2 regions of the Streptomyces erythrochromogenes genome follow, and region 2 is predicted to be linked to the other one. Evidence: riboswitches for the same ligand, from Rfam matches in the RefSeq annotation. Region 2 holds a riboswitch; the other holds the start of a gene.
What was found. A riboswitch is a leader RNA that binds a small molecule or an ion and turns the genes downstream of it on or off. The one in region 2 is predicted to bind glycine.
Positions count from the first base shown of each region.

Region 1: it holds a riboswitch for glycine, as region 2 does, so the genes downstream of both, gcvT (glycine cleavage system aminomethyltransferase GcvT) here and gcvP (aminomethyl-transferring glycine dehydrogenase) in region 2, are expected to answer to the same signal.

Region 1 is NZ_CP108036.1:2,796,894-2,803,351, reverse strand. Features, by position in the region: gene glyA (serine hydroxymethyltransferase) at 1-1,087, opposite strand, end outside; gene gcvH (glycine cleavage system protein GcvH) at 1,103-1,483, opposite strand; gene gcvT (glycine cleavage system aminomethyltransferase GcvT) at 1,587-2,702, opposite strand; glycine riboswitch at 2,874-2,977, opposite strand; gene OHA91_RS12395 (AAA family ATPase) at 3,183-3,842, shown strand; gene OHA91_RS12390 (enhanced serine sensitivity protein SseB) at 3,957-4,691, shown strand; gene OHA91_RS12385 (enhanced serine sensitivity protein SseB C-terminal domain-containing protein) at 4,788-5,528, shown strand; gene OHA91_RS12380 (ABC transporter permease) at 6,002-6,458, shown strand, end outside.
Region 2 is NZ_CP108036.1:6,797,286-6,803,743, reverse strand. Features, by position in the region: gene OHA91_RS31195 (hypothetical protein) at 1-31, shown strand, start outside; gene OHA91_RS31190 (DUF5999 family protein) at 293-481, shown strand; gene gcvP (aminomethyl-transferring glycine dehydrogenase) at 572-3,457, opposite strand; glycine riboswitch at 3,653-3,751, opposite strand; gene OHA91_RS31180 (PRC-barrel domain-containing protein) at 3,864-4,229, shown strand; gene OHA91_RS31175 (DNA polymerase IV) at 4,252-5,664, opposite strand; gene OHA91_RS31170 (MerR family transcriptional regulator) at 5,717-6,355, opposite strand.

The DNA.
Region 1 (6,458 bases), 4.0 Mb from region 2:
CCGAGGTGACCATCGGCGGCCGCGGGTCGTTCGGGATGGCGTTGCGGTTGACCGTGATGCCGACCTCGTGGAGGCGGTCCTCGGCCTGCTGGCCGTCCAGCTCGGAGTTGCGCAGGTCGACCAGGACCAGGTGCACGTCGGTGCCGCCGGTCAGGACGTCCACGCCCACGGCCTTGACGTCGTCCTGGACCAGACGGGCGGCGAGGATCTTCGCGCCCTCCAGGGTGCGCTCCTGGCGCTCCTTGAACTCGGGCGAGGCCGCGACCTTGAAGGAGACCGCCTTGGCCGCGATCACGTGCTCCAGCGGACCGCCCTGCTGACCCGGGAAGACCGCGGAGTTGATCTTCTTGGCCAGCTCCTGCGTCGACAGGATGACACCGCCGCGCGGACCGCCGAGGGTCTTGTGCGTGGTGGTGGTCACGACGTGGGCGTGCGGCACCGGGTTCGGGTGCAGGCCCGCGGCGACCAGGCCGGCGAAGTGCGCCATGTCGACCATCAGGTACGCGCCGACCTCGTCCGCGATGCGGCGGAAGGCGGCGAAGTCCAGCTGGCGCGGGTAGGCGGACCAGCCGGCGACGATCAGCTGCGGCTTGGACTCCTTGGCGAGGCGCTCGACCTCGGCCATGTCCACCTCGCCGGACTCGTCCACGTGGTACGGGACCACGTTGTAGAGCTTGCCGGAGAAGTTGATCTTCATGCCGTGGGTCAGGTGACCGCCGTGGGCCAGGTTCAGGCCCATGATCGTGTCGCCCGGCTTGAGCAGCGCGAACATCGCGGCGGCGTTCGCCTGCGCACCGGAGTGCGGCTGGACGTTCGCGGCCTCGGCGCCGAACAGCGCCTTGATGCGGTCGATCGCGATCTGCTCGACCACGTCGACGTGCTCGCAGCCGCCGTAGTAGCGGCGGCCCGGGTAGCCCTCGGCGTACTTGTTGGTGAGGACCGAGCCCTGGGCCTCCATGACGGCGACCGGAGCGAAGTTCTCCGACGCGATCATCTCCAGGGTGGACTGCTGGCGCACGAGCTCCGCGTCGACGGCGGCGGCGACGTCGGGGTCGAGCTCGTGGAGAGGGGTGTTCAGTACGGACATCAGGATCCCCTGGGGTCAGTTACCGGCGGTGAGCTTGGTGTACTCCTCGAAGGAGAGCGCGTCCTTGGGCTCCTCGGAGAGGCGGACCTTGAACAGCCAGCCGCCCTCGAACGGGGCGGTGTTCACGAGCGCCGGGTCGTCGACGACGTCCTGGTTGGCCTCGACGATCTCGCCGGAGACCGGGGAGTACAGGTCGCTGACCGACTTGGTCGACTCCAGCTCGCCACAGGTCTCGCCCTCGGTCACGGTCTCGCCGACCTCGGGGAGCTGGGCGTAGACGACGTCACCGAGCGCGTTGGCCGCGAACTCCGTGATGCCGACCGTCGCGACGCCGTCCACGACGTCCGACAGCCACTCGTGCTCCTTGGTGTAACGCAGCTTCTCGGGGTTGCTCATGACCTGATTCTCCTGGATGCGGGGGAGTGGATACGAACTGCGGTCTTGGGTACTGAGACGGCGCCGTACGGGTACCCGTACGGCGGACGTCGTGCGCGGAGGGCTACTTCTGCCGCTTGTAGAACGGCAGCGCGACGACCTCGTACGGCTCATGCGTACCGCGAATGTCGACGCCGACGCCGGAGGCGCCGGGCGCGGCGTGCTCCGCGTCCACGTACGCCATCGCGATCGGCTTGCCCAGCGTCGGGGACGGGGCGCCCGAGGTGACCTCGCCGATCACCTCTCCGCCGAACGTGACGGGGAAGCCGGCGCGCGGGACGCGGCGGCCCTCGGCGATCAGTCCGACCAGCTTGCGCGGCGCCTTGGTCGCGGCCTTCTCGGCGGCGGCCTCCAGGGCGGCGCGGCCGACGAAGTCCCCCTCCTTCTCGAACTTCACGACCCGGCCCAGACCCGCGTCGAACGGGGTCAGGGAGGTGGTCAGCTCGTGCCCGTACAGCGGCATGCCCGCTTCCAGGCGCAGGGTGTCGCGGCAGGACAGGCCGGCCGGGACCAGGCCGACGCCCTCGCCGGCCTTGGTGAGCGCCTGCCACAGCTCCACGGCGTGCTCGGGGGAGACGAACAGCTCGAAGCCGTCCTCGCCCGTGTAGCCCGTACGCGCGATCAGCGCGGGCACGCCCGCGACGGTGCCCGGCAGGCCCGCGTAGTACTTCAGGCCGTCCAGGTCGGCGTCGGTGAGCGACGCGAGGATGCCGGGGGACTCCGGGCCCTGCACTGCGAGCAGCGCGTACGCGTCGCGGTCGTCGCGGACCTCGGTGTCGAAGCCGGCGGCACGCTCGGTCAGGGCGTCGAGGACGACCTGGGCGTTGGAGGCGTTGGCGACGACCATGTACTCGGTCTCGCCGAGGCGGTAGACGATCAGGTCGTCGACGATCCCGCCGTCCTCCTGGCAGATGTGCGTGTAGCGGGCACGGCCGACACCGACGGTGGAGATGTTGCCGACCAGCGCGTAGTCCAGGGCCTTGACGGCCTCCGGGCCGGTCAGCGTGATCTCGCCCATGTGCGAGAGGTCGAAGAGGCCGGCCTTGGTGCGTACGGCGTTGTGCTCGTCGCGCTCGCTGGCGTACCGCAGCGGCATGTCCCAGCCCGCGAAATCGGTCATGGTCGCACCGAGCGAGCGGTGCAGCGCATCGAGGGCGGTCAGGCGGGGGGCAGTGCTCATGGGTGTGGCTCCCGGGTCCCAGGGCATCGACATGACATGACGAGGACGTTCCTCCCCATCTGTCATCGGAACCTGAGAGGTTCGCCGAGAGTTCCGCCGATCGTCCGATCGCCGGTCTCACCGACTTGCACCTTGGGTGGAGCTGCCGCGCAGCTCGCTTTTCAGATCTGCCTCATCCACGCGGTACGGGGCCTGAGAGATTCAAGGGAGGTTCTTGCTCCTTCGGCGCCCGCGCACGGCCTTGCGGCGTGCCGGGACTCTCCCGCGCGGATTCAAGCGGCCGGTATGCAGTTGGTCCAGATGGCGCACATCATTGCACGCCATGCCCGAGATCGGGGGTCGGGGTCCGAAAGTTCGTACGCCCATCCGAGCGGGCAGAACGGAACCGGACATGCCGATTACCGTCTCTTTACACTCAGTGGGCAAGGGTCCCGGTGACCCGATTCGGGGGAGGCGAACACTGTGCGGAGATTCGGAGTGGTGACGACGACGGGAACCGTGGACGCGGTGCCGGTGCAGCGGCGCGGCCCGCGCGAGCGCAGGAGGGCGGCGGACGGCGGCCTCGGCCTCGTACGCGACCTGCGCGGCCCCGCGCTGCGCGGACCCCGGCGGCTCGGCTTCGCCGAGGGCGACATCGTCGTCGTCTCCGGCCTGCCCGGCGGCGGCAAGACCACGCTGATCAAGCGGGCCGCGCCCGAGGGCGGGGCCGTCGACTCCCAGGACACCCGCGAGCGCTGGGAGCGCCGGATGCCGGCCCGCCTGCCGTACGCGGTGTACCGCCCGCTGGTGCGCGCCGCGCACTACTGGGGGCTGTACCGGATCCTGCGCTCCGGCGCCTCCGTGGTCGTCCACGACTGCGGCACCCAGAGCTGGGTGCGCGGCCTGCTCGCCGCGGCCGCGCGCCGCCGGGGCCGGGATCTGCACCTTCTCCTCCTGGACAGCAGCCCCGAGGAGGCCCTCTCCGGCCAGGCCGCCCGGGGTCGCGGGGTGTCCGCCTACGCCTTCGCCCGCCACCGCGGCGCCGTGGGCCGCCTGCTGCGCGACGCCGAGGCGGGCCGTCCGCCGGCCGGCTGCGCCTCGGCGACCCTCCTGGACCGCCGTTCGGCCGCCGCCGTGACGGGGATCGGCTTCCACGGCTGAGCGCCGGACCGGCCGCACCCGGATCCCCGGCGGCGGCGCCCGCCCGGCGGCCGGTACCCTGCGGGGCGACACGCGCGGAACCACGCGCGCGGGACCAGACAGGGGCAGGGGCAGATGCAGGGCAGCGGCTGGCCGGGGAATGAGCTGGAGCAGGTGCTCGGGGCGGCGCTCGGGCAGCCGGACGCCGGAGGCCGGATCCTGGAGGTGCTCGGGCGCAGCCAGGTGTGGGTGCCCCTGCCGGGCGGCGGCGGCCCCGGCACGGCCGGCCTGGACCTGCCGACCATGGACATCGGCGGGGCGGCGTACGTGCCCGTCTACAGCTCCGAGGCCCAGTTCCTCGCCTGCGTCGGCCCCGGCATGGACTTCGCGGTGGCTCCGGCGGTCGAGTTCGCCCGGGGGCTTCCCCCGCAGCTCGGCATCGCGGTCAATCCGGAGGGCGCCGTCGGCGTACCGCTGCCCCCGCCCGCCGTCGCGGAGCTCTGCCGCACCGGGCGCAGCCCGCTCGACGGACACGCCACCGGCGGCCGCGTACGGCTCTTCGAGCCCGACTGGCAGGAGGACCCGGTGGACTTCCTGGCCGCCGCCGCCGAGGAGTTCCGCGCCACGGGCGTCGTCGCCGCGGCGCACCGCTGCCTCGCCAGCGTCGAGGGAGGGGCCCCGGAACTGTTCATCGGTGTCCGCCTGGTGGGATGGGAGCCGCAGATGAGGGAGGCTCCGATGGAGGCGCTCGGACGGGCCCTGACCCGTGTCCCGGCGCCGTGGCCGGTGCAGTTGATCCTCCTGGACGCGGCCCAGGACCCGGTCACGGACTGGATTCGTGAGCGCGTACGCCCCTTCTACCTCGCGTAGGGCCGCTTAAGCTGGTTACATCTCCTGGCCGCACGCATGAGCGCTGGCCCGGGTAAGGCACGCGTGGAGCGACGGGCGGACGAAGAGGGGTACCGGGTGAGTGCGTCAGGCACGGCCGCGGCCGGGCAGGTCGAGCACATGATGCGCCAGGTGACCCCCGGGCGCTACGAGAGCTACGAGTCACTGCTGCACGCCCTGTCCGAGGGCCGGCTGTGGATGTTGCTGTGGCAGGGGCAGCCGGGGTCCCCGGACGCCCAGTACGGCGGGATGGAGGTCGAGGGGCTCGGCTACGCGCCCTGCGTCACCTCCCCCCAGGAGCTGGCCGCGAGCGGCTGGAACCGCGGCTACGAGGTCGTCACCGGGCGGGACATCGCCCGCGCCCTCTACCCGGACCGCTGGGGCCTGTGGCTCAACCCGCACGCCCAGGGCGGCGGCCTCGGCGTCCCGTGGGCGGACCTGCGCCGCATCGCGACCGGCCTGGACCGGATGCCGGCGGGCCCGCTGCGGCTTTCCGAGCCCAGCATCGAGCTCCCGCAGTTCTACGGGCTGCTGACCCAGCACGCGCACCGCACGCCGGCCGTGCGGTCGCTGCGCCGCGCCTGGGTGCAGCCGGCGCTCGGGTCGCCGTACCTCGCGGTCGGGCTCGACCTGTACGACGCCTCCGCGCCCGCGCTGGAGTCCGTACGGGAGATGATGCGCCAGTCGGTCGGGGCGGTCCCCGAGGGCGTCCCGGTGTGCACCGTCGCGCTGGCGGACGAGCACGATCCCGTGGCGATGTGGCTGCGGGCGCAGACGCGCCCCTTCTACGACCGCGAGGGCCAGGCGCCGGCGTACTGATCCGGCCGGCAGGGGGTCCCGCAGCCTGCGGCGACCTCCGGCGCGCCATCCTGCACGACATCCGCATATTGGGACATCCGTCTCGAAGGCCGCACCGGTCCCACCGGTGCGGCCTTCGGCATATCCGCTGAATAGGCCCAAGATCCATGCCGGAAAGGGCAGTTGGGTCGGATGTCCGTTCCGCGCCGAACGTGCGGTGTTTCACCGCTCAACAGGTCTGGCGGTTCGGATAACGGAAGGTGTAGGCGCAGATCACGGTTGCGCATCACATCCCCGGGGGGTCTGGCGGGTGATTGAGAGGGCGTTGAAGACTCCCCCCACCGAAGGCCGGTCCATCTCACAAACACCAGCTCTTCACGTGCACTTCCGGCACATTTCTCGCCAATCGCACCACCAGCGACGCCGATTGAACCAAGCCGCCACAGCGGCGGGCATGGGCCGGCCACCGTCGGCCGAGAGGGGTCCCCACCACGATGACGGCACCACTGCACGACACCAGCGCGGCCGAGCCCGCGGCCGTGGCCGCCCCCGACGTTCCGCAGAAGGCGATCGAGGGGCGCTCGCCGTGGCAGATCGCCTGGCTGCGCCTCAAGCGAGACAAGGTCGCGCTGGCCGGCGGTGTCATCGTGCTCCTGCTGATCCTCGTCGCGATCTTCGCGCCGCTGATCGTCAAGGCCTTCGGACACCCGCCGGAGGAGCTGCACGAGGACCTGCTCGACCCGCTGCTGGGCCTCCCGCTCGGCGACTGGGGCGGCATGAGCGGCGACTTCCTGCTCGGCGTCGAGCCGGTCAACGGACGCGACGTCTTCAGCCGCATCGTCTACGGCGCCCGGATCTCGCTGCTGGTGGCCTTCCTGTCCGCCTTCGTGGCGGTCTCGCTGGGCACCTTCTTCGGCATCGTCGCCGGCTACTTCGGCGGCTGGGTCGACG
Region 2 (6,458 bases):
CCCGCCGTCGCTGGCCGCGCCCGCCGCCTGACCCGATTCGCCCATTCGGCCTAGTCCGCCCGGGCCACCCGCGAACCATCCGAAATGACAGGGGAGTTGGCCTGAACCGCCCGCACGAGTGATGCGTCATCAATCCATGAGGACAGCTGCCGGGAAATCCCTGCGAAGCGGCTGTCGTGGGGGAACACTGATGGCAAGCGCCCCGCGGCTGCGGGGATGACCCAGGGGGACGGCCATGAACCAGGTATCGAGCCGTAGCACACAGACCACACCGCAGCGAAAGAACGCATCCATGTGCCAGCACCAGCCAGCCTGCCCGTCTGCCGAATCCGCCGACCGGGAGGCCGCTCGCCCGGTGGCCAACCACCCGGAACAGGGCTGGAGCCTGCTGTGCAACGGCGTCCTGCTCTTCGAGGACACCGGTGAGCTGCTGCCCGACGGGCAGATCATCGCCCCGCACCGCCCGCTCGCGGCGGCGTAGACGGCGGCGGACGACGAAGGGGCCGGCCGGGAGAGTCTCCCGGGCCGGCCCCTTCGTCATGTCATACGACTGCCGTCAGAGGCGGACGCCTCAGTTGTCGTACTCGTCCAGCGGCGGGCAGGAGCACACCAGGTTCCGGTCGCCGAACGCACCGTCGATGCGGCGCACCGGCGGCCAGTACTTCTCGGCGGCCGTGACCCCGCCCGGGAAGACGGCCTCGTCCCTGGTGTACGCGTGGTCCCACTCGCCGCCCAGCGAAGCCGCCGTGTGCGGGGCGTTGGCCAGCGGGTTGTCGTCCGCCGGCCACTCGCCGCCCGCGACCCGCTCGATCTCGGCGCGGATGGCGATCATCGCGTCGCAGAAGCGGTCGATCTCGGCGAGGTCCTCGGACTCCGTCGGCTCGATCATGAGCGTTCCGGCGACCGGGAAGGACATCGTCGGCGCGTGGAAGCCGTAGTCGATCAGACGCTTGGCGATGTCGTCCACGCTGACGCCCGTGGCCTTCGACAGCGGGCGCAGGTCGATGATGCACTCGTGCGCGACCAGGTTGCCCGGGCCGGTGTAGAGCACCGGGTAGTGCGGCTCCAGGCGCTTGGCGATGTAGTTGGCGCCGAGCACCGCCACCTGGGTGGCGCGCTTGAGGCCCTCGCCGCCCATGAGGCGCACGTACGACCAGGAGATCGGCAGGATGCCGGCCGAGCCCCACGGAGCGGCCGAGATCGGGCCCACGCCCGTCTCCGGGCCGGCCGTCGGCTGCAGCGGGTGGTTCGGCAGGTACGGGGCCAGGTGCGCCCGGACACCGACCGGGCCGACGCCCGGACCGCCGCCGCCGTGCGGGATGCAGAAGGTCTTGTGCAGGTTCAGGTGCGAGACGTCGCCGCCGAAGTGACCCGGCTTGGCCAGGCCCACCAGGGCGTTCAGGTTGGCGCCGTCGACGTAGACCTGGCCGCCGGCCTCGTGCACCTGGGCGCAGATGTCGGCGACGTGCTCCTCGAACACACCGTGCGTGGAGGGGTACGTGATCATCAGCACGGCGAGCTCGTCGCGGTGCTGCTCGATCTTGGCGCGCAGGTCGTCCGCGTCCACCTCGCCGTCGTCGGCGGTCTTGACGACGACGACCTTCATGCCGGCCATCACGGCGCTGGCGGCGTTGGTGCCGTGCGCGGAGGACGGGATGAGGCAGACGGTGCGCTGCTCGTCGCCGTTCGCACGGTGGTAGGCGCGCACGGCCAGCAGACCGGCGAGTTCGCCCTGGGAGCCGGCGTTCGGCTGGATGGAGACCTTGTCGTAGCCGGTGACCTCGCAGAGACGTTCCTCCAGCTCGTTGATGAGCGTGAGGTAGCCCTCGGCCTGCTCCACCGGGGCGAAGGGGTGCAGCTGGCCGAACTCGGGCCAGGTCACCGGCTCCATCTCGGTGGTCGCGTTGAGCTTCATGGTGCAGGAGCCCAGCGGGATCATGCCGCGGTCCAGCGCGTAGTCCTTGTCCGAGAGCTTGCGCAGGTAGCGCAGCATCGCGGTCTCGGAGCGGTGCTGGTGGAAGACCGGGTGGGTCAGGTAGGCGTCCGAGCGCAGCAGGGCCTCGGGCAGGGTGTCGGCCGTGGTCCCGTCGAGCGCCTCGATGTCCGCGGTGACGCCGAAGGCGGCCCAGACGGCCTCGATGTCGGCGCGCAGCGTGGTCTCGTCGCAGCTGATGGAGACGAGGTCGGCGTCGACCCGGTGCAGGTTGACCCCGCCCTCACGGGCGGCTGCGACGACCTCGGCCGCTCGGCCCGGGACGCGGACCGTGATCGTGTCGAAGTAGGAGCCGTGCACGGTCTCGACCCCGCCGGCGCGCAGACCGGCCGCGAGCAGCGTCGCGTAGCGGTGGGTGCGGCCGGCGATCGTCCGCAGGCCGTCCGGGCCGTGGTAGACGGCGTACATGCCGGCCATCACGGCGAGCAGCACCTGCGCGGTGCAGATGTTGCTGGTGGCCTTCTCGCGGCGGATGTGCTGCTCGCGGGTCTGCAGGGCCAGGCGGTACGCCTTGTTGCCGTCCGCGTCCACCGAGACGCCGACGAGGCGGCCGGGCAGCGAGCGGGCGTGCTTGTCCTGGACGGCCATGTAGCCGGCGTGCGGTCCGCCGAAGCCCATCGGGACGCCGAAGCGCTGGGTGGTGCCCACGGCGATGTCCGCGCCGAGGGCGCCCGGGGACGTCAGGAGGGTCAGGGCGAGCAGGTCGGCCGAGACGGTGACGATGGCACCGAGCTCGTGCGCCTGGTCGATGACCGGCTTGATGTCCCGGACGGCGCCGGAGGCACCCGGGTACTGGAGCAGGACGCCGTAGACGCCGCGCTCGGCGATCTCGGCGGGGATGCCGTCGGAGAGGTCGGCGACGACGACCTCGATGCCGATCGGCTCGGCGCGGGTCTCGATGACGGCGACCGTCTGCGGCAGGGCGTCGGCGTCGATGAGGAAGACGTTGCCCTTGACCTTGCCCACGCGGCGGGCCAGGGTCATGGCCTCGGCGGCCGCGGTGCCCTCGTCGAGCAGCGAGGCGCCCGAGGTCGGCAGGCCGGTGAGTTCGGCGACGACGGTCTGGAAGTTCAGGAGGGCCTCGAGGCGGCCCTGCGAGATCTCCGGCTGGTAGGGCGTGTACGCCGTGTACCAGGCCGGGTTCTCCATGACGTTGCGGAGGATCACCGGCGGGGTGAAGGTCCCGTAGTAGCCGAGACCGATCATGGGGGTGAGGACCTGGTTGCGGTCGGCGAGCGAGCGCAGCTCGGCGAGCACCTCGGCCTCGGTCCGCGCCTCGGGCAGGTCGAGCGCGTCGGCGGTCTTGATCACATCCGGGACCGCGGCGGCGGTCAGTTCGTCCAGGGAGCCGTAGCCCACGTGGGCGAGCATCTTCGCCTGCGCCTCGGCATCCGGGCCGATGTGGCGCTGTGCGAAGGGGATGCCTCGCTCCAGCTGGGAGAGCGGAATGCGGTTGGCGGTCATGTACGGAGGCCTCCTGGTCATATGACCTGCGAGGGGCACCACGGCGCGGGCACCCGGACGGCCTCCCCCTCTGTCATCTGCACCTGAGAGTTTCACCGGAGTCACGGGGGTCTCCCGAGAGATCCGGCTTTCACCGTCGGTGAGGAGGGGGACCGGCACTGCGCGCCCGGTACCCGCCCTGCTTTCCAGAGTGGCCTCGTCCGTGCGGTACGTATGCCTGAGAGATTCCGGGGAGGATTTGCTCCTTCGGCGCCTCCGTCTTGCTCACTCGGAGGACTCTCCCGCACAGGGTCGACAGCCGTCACCCAGACTACCAGCGGGGTTCAAGGGGCTCCCCGAGTGGCCTCCTCTGCGGAAATGCACTTCTGTAGTCATTACGGAGCAGTTGCGACCATTTGGAGGGACCGTGCAGACCGACATCGATCCGCGCAGCCTGATCGGCCGCAAGGCGTTCGACCGCAACGGTGCCAAGATCGGCACCATCGACGAGGTCTACCTCGACGATGCGACGGGTGTCCCGGAATGGGCCGCCGTCCGCACGGGCCTGTTCAGCCGGGACGCCTTCGTCCCCCTGGAGCCGAGCGAGATGGTCGGCGAGACCCTGCGGGTGCCCTTCGAACGCTCCCTCATCAAGGACGCACCGGACTTCGGCGTCGGCCGCCACCTCTCTCCCGAACAGGAACTCCAGCTCTACCACCACTACGGCCTGGACACGACCCTTCCGTCCGACTTCCACCGCGACTTCGGCCGCCTGGCGGGCGACGAGGGCTGACCTCCCGCCGCCGGCACCCCTCCTAGTCCGTGTCCCCCACCAGCGGCAGCGGGTCGGACGGCTCCAGCTCGGGGTCGTCCACCCGGAAGGTCCGCACCCGGCCGGGCTCCGATCCGGGCTGCTCGAACCGCACGGTCACCCGTCCGACCCCGCTGCCCTGCACCCACCCCGGCCCGTACAGGACGTGCCGTACGTCGCTCCCGGCCACCCAGCGGCGCCCGGGAGCCCCCTGTGCCTCCGCGGGCGGCTCCGACCCCTCCTGGGCCCCCGCGCCCCCGTCGGCGGCATCCGGCTCGGCTCCCGCGGCCGTACCGCCCGTGCCGTCCGTTCCGGCCCCCTCGTCCGCCGCCTCCGCCTCGGCGGCGAGTGACTGCGCGAAGAGGTCCTCCTGCGTGTAGTCCGCCAGGCCGGTCACGCCCACCCCCAGCAGCCGCACCCCGCCCGTGGTGTCCACCGCCTCCAGCAGCCGCGCGGCGGCCTCGCGCACCACCGCCGCGTCGTCCGTGGGCCCGCGCAGCGTCTCGGACCGCGTCAGCGTGGAGAAGTCGTAGCGCCTCACCTTGAGCACGATCGTGCGCCCCGAGTGCCCGGAGCCCCGCAGCCGCTGCACGCACCGGTCGGCGAGCCGCTGCACCTCGCCCCGGATCCGCACCCGGTCGTGCAGGTCCACGTCGAAGGTGTCCTCGACCGACACCGACTTCGCGTCCCGCTCCGCGACCACCGGCCGGTCGTCCAGCCCCAGCGCCATCCGGTACAGCCCCGTGCCGTGCGCGCGCCCGACCATCCGGACCAGCTCGTCCTCCCCGGCCTCCACCAGCTCCCCCACCGTGGTGATCCCGGCGCGGCGCAGGTGCTCCCCCGTGGCCGGCCCCACCCCGGGCAGGGTCCGTACGGACATCGGAGCGAGCAGCTCCCGCTCGGTCCCGGGCTCGATCAGCAGCAGCCCGGCGGGCTTGGCCTCCTCCGAGGCCACCTTGGCCAGCATCTTCGACCCGGCGAGCCCCACGGACCCGCTGAGCCCGGTGGCGGCCCTGATGTCGGCCCGCAACCGCTCGCCCGTCGCCCGGGCCGAGCCCGCGTCGAAAGCGACCCCGCCCGCCTCCAGGTCCACGAAGGCCTCGTCCAGGCTGAGCGGCTCCACCAGCGGCGACAGCTCTCGCAGCATGGCCATCACCACGTCGCTGACCTGCCGGTAGAGCGTGAACCGCGGGATGAGGTAGGCGCCGTTCGGGCAGAGACGCCTGGCCTGCGCGGTGGGCATCGCCGAGTGCACCCCGAACCGCCTGGCCTCGTACGAGGCCGTGGCGACGACCCCGCGCGGCCCGAGCCCCCCGACGATGACGGCCTTGCCGCGCAGGCTCGGCTTCGACGCCTGCTCGACGGAGGCGTAGAAGGCGTCCATGTCCAGATGCAGGATGGTCGGAGCGGCTCTCACAGCACCGATGCTGCCCTACGCCACTGACATTCCCGCGGCTCGGCCGGCCCGCTCAGACGGCGCGGTTGCGGCGGGCGGCCAGCTCGTCCGTCGGGTTGTGCCCGACCAGGGTCTCGCCGGTGTCCACCCGCTCCCCGTGCAGCTGCGACAGCGCGCTCTGCACGTCGCGCCACACCACGCCCACGGCGATGCCGAAGACGCCCTGCCCGCCCTGGAGGAGGCTGACGACCTGGTCCGGCGAGGTGCACTCGTACACGGTGGCGCCGTCGCTCATCAGCGTCATCCGCTCGAGGTCCGCGAGGTCGCGGTCGTGCAGGTGCCGGACGGCCGTGCGGATGTTCTGCAGCGCCACACCGGTGTCCAGGAAGCGCTTGACGATCTTGAGGACGACGACGTCGCGGAAGCTGTAGAGGCGCTGAGTCCCGGACCCGTAGGCGGGCCGCACGCTGGGCTCCACCAGCCCGGTGCGCGCCCAGTAGTCGAGCTGCCGGTAGGTGATGCCGGCCGCGGCGCACGCCGTCGGCCCGCGGTAGCCGACCTGTTCGGGCGCCGGCTCGCCGTCCACCGGCCCGACCGGCGTCGACTCCGGCTGACGGTGCGCGGATCCGACCGCACCACCGTGCAGCGGGTACGGCCCGGTGCCACTCCGTACGGGGGTGCCCCCGGTCGTACCGTCGCCCGTGATCCTCACGCCGACCCTCCGTCCTTGACCTGCCCACCTCGAAGGTAGGCAGTCACCAGGGGTGCGTCAACGATCGCCACACTCGGCACGCCGAGTGATAATCACCCTGAGA